Regions from separate parts of the Crossiella sp. NPDC003009 genome, predicted to be linked through region 2. Evidence: riboswitches for the same ligand, from Rfam matches in the RefSeq annotation. Region 2 holds a riboswitch; the other holds the start of a gene.
The links. A riboswitch is a leader RNA that binds a small molecule or an ion and turns the genes downstream of it on or off. The one in region 2 is predicted to bind cyclic di-AMP.
Positions count from the first base shown of each region.

Region 1: linked by a shared signal. The riboswitch ahead of ACWDY5_RS32860 (transglycosylase family protein) and the one ahead of ACWDY5_RS30095 (NlpC/P60 family protein) in region 2 are both predicted to bind cyclic di-AMP.

Region 1 is NZ_JBSFUA010000044.1:33,814-37,187, forward strand. It holds gene ACWDY5_RS32850 (BTAD domain-containing putative transcriptional regulator) at 1-2, opposite strand, end outside; gene ACWDY5_RS32855 (phosphatidylinositol-specific phospholipase C/glycerophosphodiester phosphodiesterase family protein) at 137-1,003, shown strand; cyclic di-AMP (ydaO/yuaA leader) riboswitch at 1,241-1,399, shown strand; gene ACWDY5_RS32860 (transglycosylase family protein) at 1,399-2,076, shown strand; gene ACWDY5_RS32865 (molybdenum cofactor biosynthesis protein MoaE) at 2,150-3,097, opposite strand; gene moaC (cyclic pyranopterin monophosphate synthase MoaC) at 3,076-3,374, opposite strand, start outside.
Region 2 is NZ_JBSFUA010000037.1:24,747-28,120, reverse strand. It holds gene ACWDY5_RS30100 (basic secretory protein-like protein) at 1-854, opposite strand, end outside; gene ACWDY5_RS30095 (NlpC/P60 family protein) at 942-1,982, opposite strand; cyclic di-AMP (ydaO/yuaA leader) riboswitch at 1,997-2,150, opposite strand; gene ACWDY5_RS30090 (NYN domain-containing protein) at 2,453-3,374, opposite strand, start outside.

The sequences.
Region 1 (3,374 bases), on a different contig from region 2:
ATCGCCTCCCCCTGCCCCTGGCCGATGGTCGCACGGACCGATGTCCCTGGCACGGCAACCAACCGGCCGGACCACGTTCACCGGCCGGTCGTTCGTCCGCTTTACTTTGCGCCCCAGACTCACTCGGGAGGTCGGTGTGCGGATCGGGTTGCGGGCGGCGCTGGTTGGGCTGGCGGTGGCCGGGTTGCTGGGTGGGGCGGTGGCGCCTGCGGAGGCGGCCGGGCGGGTGAAGCCGCTGGCGCAGGCGCACGCGCACAACGACTACGAGCACGGGCGGCCGTTGCTGGACGCGCTGGACCACGGGTTCACCAGCGTCGAGGCCGACATCTACCTGGTGGACGGGGCGCTGCTGGTCGGGCACGACCCCGGCGACCTGCGGCCGGAGCGGACGTTGCAGGCCCTGTACCTGGAGCCGTTGCGGAAGCGGGCGCTGGCCGGCGGCGGGCGGATCTACCCGGGGCGGGCCGGACTGTTCCAGTTGCTGGTGGACATCAAGACCAATGGGGCCGCGGTCTACGCCGAGCTGGACCGGGTGCTGCGGTCACCGCGGTACTCCTGGATGTTCAGCCGGTACCTGCACGGCTGTGTGCTGCGCGGGGCTGTGACGGCGGTCATCTCCGGGGACCGGCCGAGGGCGGTCATGGCTGGTCAGCGGGACCGGCTGGCCTTCTATGACGGACGCCTCACCGATCCGGCCGACCTGGGTCCCGGCGCGGCCCCGGGGCTGGCGCCGCTGGTGTCCGACAACTGGACGAAGCTGTTCGCCTGGCGGGGTGAGGGCGAGATGCCCGCCGCGGAGCGGGCCAAGCTGCGGGAGCTCGTCGGGCGGGTGCACGCGGGCGGGCAGCGGCTCCGGTTCTGGGCGACGCCGGATGTGCCGGGGGCCGCGCGGGCGGCGCTCTGGCGGGAGCTCGCGGCGGCCGGAGTCGATCACCTCAACACCGACGACCTCGCCGGGCTCGCCGCGTTCCTACGGGGTCACTCGGGTGCCGCGACGGGGTGAGCCACGCCTCACCGACGGTGATTGATCTCGGTAAGGACACGGCGCGGTAACGGCAGACTGACCTGGGGAGACACCCGGCATCGCAGAACTTCGCCAAACGTTACAGTGACGACGGTCACAGTCCAGAAGGTTTGGCGGACCCCCGTTGCGTTACGTACGGTCGCTTCTCGGTCGGCCCCGAACCGGCCAGCACGACGGGAACTCGTAGCGCCAAGCCCTGTCCAAGCGAGTTCCCGACCAAACCCCGAGCGAAACTTCAACTGGACAGGGGCGGGGGAACCAACTCCGGGCGAGCAGTCAGCGCCCTTGGGGTGAAGCCGGTGAGAACCGGCCGGGCCAGCACCACCGGTCCGAATCCGACAGCTCACCTCGTAGGCGCGGTTGGCGAGAGGGAAATGGCTTCTTACCGAGGCAAGCACCGCAAGCAGTCCAACATCACCCGCACCGTGGCGCGCATCGCTGTCGCCGGTGCCGTAGTGGCCGCCCCGATGGCCATCGCGGGCACCGCTAGCGCTGCCCCGTCCATGGACTGGGACAAGCTGGCTCAGTGCGAGAGCGGCAACCGGTGGAACGTCAACACTGGTAACGGCTTCTACGGTGGCCTGCAGTTCGACCGCGGCACCTGGCTGTCCAACGGTGGCGGCGCGTACGCCCCGTACGCCCACCAGGCCACTCGTGAGCAGCAGATCGCCGTGGCCGAGCGCCTGTTCGCGGCTCGCGGCCCCAAGCCGTGGCCGTCCTGTGGCCCGAAGGCGCTGCGCAGTGGTGGCGGCGGCAACGCCAAGCCCGCTCCCGCCCCGAAGCCCGCGGCCAAGCCGGTCGTGAAGAAGCAGGCCGCGCCCAAGCCCGTGGTCAGCAAGCCGGTCATCAAGCCGGCCGCTCCGGTCCAGCCGGCTCCGGTCGTCACCGACAAGAACGGCGCGGACTACACCGTCGTCGCGGGTGACACCCTGTCGACCATCGCGTCGAAGCTGCAGGTCAACGGTGGCTGGAAGGCGCTGTTCGAGCGCAACAAGGACATCGTCAAGGACGCTGACCTGATCTTCCCGGGTCAGAAGCTCGACGTGAAGTGAGTCCACTGACTCGCTGAGCACATTTCGCGAAACCCCCGGTCGTTCACGTGGCGACCGGGGGTTTCGCGTGTGTTCAGGGGCAGTTGACCCATTCCTCGGCGCCGTCGGTGAACAGCTGGCGCTTCCAGATGGGCAGGCGGCGCTTGACCTCGTCGACCAGGTCGGCGCAGGCGGTGAAGGCCTCGCGGCGGTGCTCGCCGGCCACCGCGCAGGCCAGCGCGGCGTCGCCGATCTTGAGCTGGCCGATCCGGTGGCTGACCGCGATGGCCCGCACACCCCGGTGCCGCAGCGCGATCTCCCCGGCGACCTCGGCGATCACCTCGGCGGCGCTGGGGTGGCCGCTGTACTCCAGCTCGGTCACGCCGCGGCCCTCGTCGTGGTCGCGGACCACGCCGGCGAAGGTGACCACCGCGCCCGCGGCCGGGTGGGCCACCAGGCGGGCGTGTTCCTCCACGTCAACGGGGTCCTCGGTGACCTCGGCACGCAGCACGGCGGCCGCCGGGCCGGTGCGCGGACCGCCGCCGGGGGCGTGGTCGCCGCCGCGGAGCTGGCTCACCGCGTGGTCCAGCACGCCGTCGAGCACCGCCAGACCGTCCCGCACGCCGCCTGTGGAGCCCGGCAGGTTCACGACGAGGGTCCTACCGGCCACCCCGGCCAGTCCGCGCGAGAGGGCCGCTGTGGGCACCTCAGGCCGTCCCGCGGCCCTGATCGCCTCGGCCAGGCCGGGCACCTCGTAGTCGAGCACCGCCCTGGTGGCCTCCGGGGTGCGGTCGGTGGGGCTGATGCCGGTGCCCCCGGTGGTGATCACCACGTCGACCCGTTCGGTCACCGCCTTGCGCAGCGCCTGGCCCACCGGGTCGCCGTCGGGCACCACATCGGCCTCGGGCACCCAGAAGCCGCGCTCGCGCAGCCAGCTGACGATCACCGGGCCGGTGCGGTCGGCGTAGACGCCGCCGCTGGCGCGGTTGGAGGCGGTGACCACCCGGGCACTGCGCGGGCTCACGGCTGCGGTCTCGTCCATAGTCCCGTCTTCCCACCCTCCTTGCGGTCAACCCGGACGGCGTCCAGCACCGCGGCCGGGTCGACCGCCTTGACCATGTCGTGCAGGGTGAGCCCGGCGACGGCCACCGCGGTGAGCGCCTCCATCTCCACCCCGGTGCGATCGGTGGTGCGGACCGTCGCGGTGATCACCACCTCCGCCTCGCCCAGCGCCAGGTCCAGCTTGACCCCGGCCAGCGCGATCGGGTGGCACAGCGGCACCAGGTCCGGGGTGCGCTTGGCGCCCATGATCCCGGCGA
Region 2 (3,374 bases):
TGCTCGTGGTCCACCCGGTCGGCCAGGGCGACCGCGGCGATGGAGTCCACCGCGAACTCCGAGCCGACCGTCGCCTGTAGCTCCCTGGTGGTCTCCGGCAGCACCACGACCACCCGCTGCGACCACTCCCGGCCCCACACCTCGCTGACCGCGCGCACCGCCGCGTCCAGCTCCTTGGCCACCCGCTGGGCCAGCGCCTGGTTGGCACGGTGGCCGAGCACGATGCCGGAGTTGGTGGTCAGCACCTGGCAGGGCCCGAAGTCCCACGGCCCGCGCCAGGTCCGGCGGCCCTGGGCCTCCAGCGCCGAGTCCGAGGTCAGGTACCAGCTGTCGCCGTAGCGGGCGAACAGGTAGCCCATCGGCCGGGTGGTGGCCACCGCGTCGCCGCCGCCGATGGCGTAGCTCAGCTCGACCCTGGGCGAGTACAGCTCGTCGGCGTCGGGGGCGTAGGAGGTCAGCCCCGAGGTGCCCAGCGCCTCGGCCGGCTCGACCTGGTAGCGCCAGCCGCTCAGCGGCACCCCGGCCAGGTTGACGAACAGGTTGCGCTGGGCGGTGCCGAAAGCGGAGTCGGCGTTGGGGTCGAGGGTGGCCAGGAAGGTGGCCTCGTCCCTGCGCAGCACCGCCTCGGCCCTGCGGCGCAGCAGCTCGGCCACCGCGGCCGCGCGCGGGGCCTCCGCCGAGGTGGCCGGGGCTTCCGGGGGGACCGGGCGGCCCGCCGCGTCCAGGGTGGTGACCTGGGGCGAGGGGTCGACGACGTCCCTGGCCTGCGGCGTGGCGACCACGGCCAGCCCAGCAAGCAGCACGGCGGCCACCGCGGCGACCAGCCAACTCCTGTACCGGCCAACCCCGGACACAGCTGCATCCTAGGACGGGAATGGCCGCAGGGCCGACACCCGATCGGTGACGGCCCCGCGGAAAACAGACTTACCTACCCGTCTGGGTCAGGACCCGACCCCGACCCGGCGGACCGCGATGATCCCGCTCTGCAGCGGGGCGATCTTGACCACGTCGCCGGTGGTGGGCGCGTGCACCATCTTGCCGTTGCCGACCGAGATGCCGATGTGGCCCTTGTAGGCCACCAGGTCGCCCGCCTGGATCGCGTTGATCGGCACCGCGGTGCCGATCCGCGCCTGCTGCGAGCTCGACCGCGGCAGCGTCATGCCGACCTGCTGGTACGCCCAGTAGACCAAGCCGGAGCAGTCGAAGGTGCTCGGGCCCTCGTCGCCGTAGACGTAGGGCGAGCCGCGCTTGCTCAGCGCCTTCTGCAGCGCCGCGCCCGCGATGCCGCTGTTGCCGGGGATGTCGACGACCGAGTTGTCCTCGGGCCCCTTGAGCTTCTTCTTCTCGTCCGCGGTGAGCTTGTCGTACTGCGCCTTCACCTTGGACGTGCGGCTCTTCAGCTCGGCGTCGCGCTTGTCCAGCTCGGCCTTGATCCGCTGGGCCTCGTCGGTGGCCTTCTGCGCGCGGTCCTTGGCGTCCACCGCTCGCTTGGCCGCGTCCTCGGCCTGCTTGATGGTGGCGTGCAGCTTGTCGATCGCGTCCTTGTTGTCGCCCGCGATCAGGTCCAGCACGTACATCTTCTCCAGGAACACCTGCGGCGACGACGAGGTCATCAGCGCTTCGACCTGGCTCAGCCGGGCGCCCTCGAAGTCGGCGGCGGCGACCTTGTCGACGTCCTGGCGGAGTGCCTGCTCCTGCTCGCGAGCCTGGGCGCCCAGCTTGCTGGCGTCCTCGGCCTCCTTGTTGGCCTTGGCCAGGTCCGCGTTCTTCTTGTCGAGGTCGTCCTGGGCCTCGTGCAGGGATTCCGCGAGCTTCTCGGTCTCCTTGGCCAGTTCCTGGAGCTGCTTCATCGCCTCGGAGGCGTTGGCGGGCAGTTCCGGGTCGGCCAGCGCGGGGGTCGTCGGCGCGATGCCAACAGCTACGACCACTGCTGAGGCCGCGAGGGCCCCGCGCATCGTGCGCTTGAGTCGATGCGACGCCACGTGGCGTACTACTCCTTCGTGCTCGCTACCGCTTACCGGGTTAGCTGACGGGTTCGGGCCCGAAGTCGCCCTACGCGCGGCGCCTTCGATCAAGGCCCGCCCGATTCACCCCAACTGCCTGGGTCCCCGGTTCGGCCCCCCGACAGGCCGATTCGGCGGTGACTCGCGGTGTCGCCCTCGGTTGGACGACGGTCCGCCGCGAGATCTCGGACAGGTTACGAGTAGTGAGGCCCGCAGTCCACCGCCGGGGGTCGGCCGATGTTTGGCCGTGACCTGGCCGCCCGATCGGAGTAGTTACCCAGCGACACAACAGCGCTGTGTAGTCGCTCACTATATTCAGCGCGACCTGCGGTGTTCGCCCTGTCCAGAGATCAACTCTGGCCACGCACCGACACGGACGGTTTCTGGTTGCAGGATGGTTCATCCGAGAAAAGTGACGAGCGCCACACGTATAGCGGGTATGGGTGGACTCACACCCGGCCGAGCCTGGCCAGCAGCACGGCCGAGGGCACCGGGTGCGCACCGCGCCTGCGCACCGAGTCGGCCACCGCGCGGTCGGAGGTCACCACCACCACCGGGCGGCCTTCCGGCTCGGCGGTGACCAGCGCCCTGATCACGTCGTCGGCCAGCACCCCGGGGTCGCTGAAGAGCACCCGCACCCCGCGCGGCGCGGAGGCGGGCACCGCGACCACGCCCGCGCCGTCGAAGACCAGGGTGACCTCGGCCCCGGTGCGCGCGGCCAGCACCGCGAGCTGGTGCACCAGCCGGTCCCGCTGCTCGGAGAGGGTCAGCTCGGGATAGCCGGTCTTGGTCACGTTGTAGCCGTCCACCACCAGGTGCACGGCAGGCAGCGCCAGCAGCCGGTCCAGCGCGGCCGGGTCCTGCACCCGGCCGACCGCACCCGAGGCCGGGGTGGCCCCGCGCACGGTGTCCGCGGGCCGGGGGCCGCTGCCGCCGAGGGCCAGTTCCCTGCGCAGCCCGGTGACCGCGCCGGCCAGGGTGTCCACCAGCAGGCCCAGCCGGACCTCGTCGGCCTGCCTGGCCTCGCGGGCGGACTGCCTGGCCACCTCGGCCTCGGCCTGGGCGCGGGCGGCCTTGAGCCGCTCCACCTCGGCCCGTTCCCGTTCCTTGTCCCGTTCTGCGGTGACCGCGGCGACCACCGCCTCGGTCTCGCCGTGTCCCTTGCTCAGCGCGGACCGCGCCGCCTCGGCCTCGTCCTTGGCCTGGCGCAGCTTCACGCCCTGCTCGCGCAGGCGCTTGCGCAGCCGGTCCAGCTCGGCCTCGCCCTCCTGCCGGACCTGCTCGGCCGCGCCCCTGGCCTCGGCCAGCTCGGCGCGCACCCTGGCCAGCTCGGCCTCCAGCCGCTCCAGCCGGGACAGCGCCGCGTCCCGC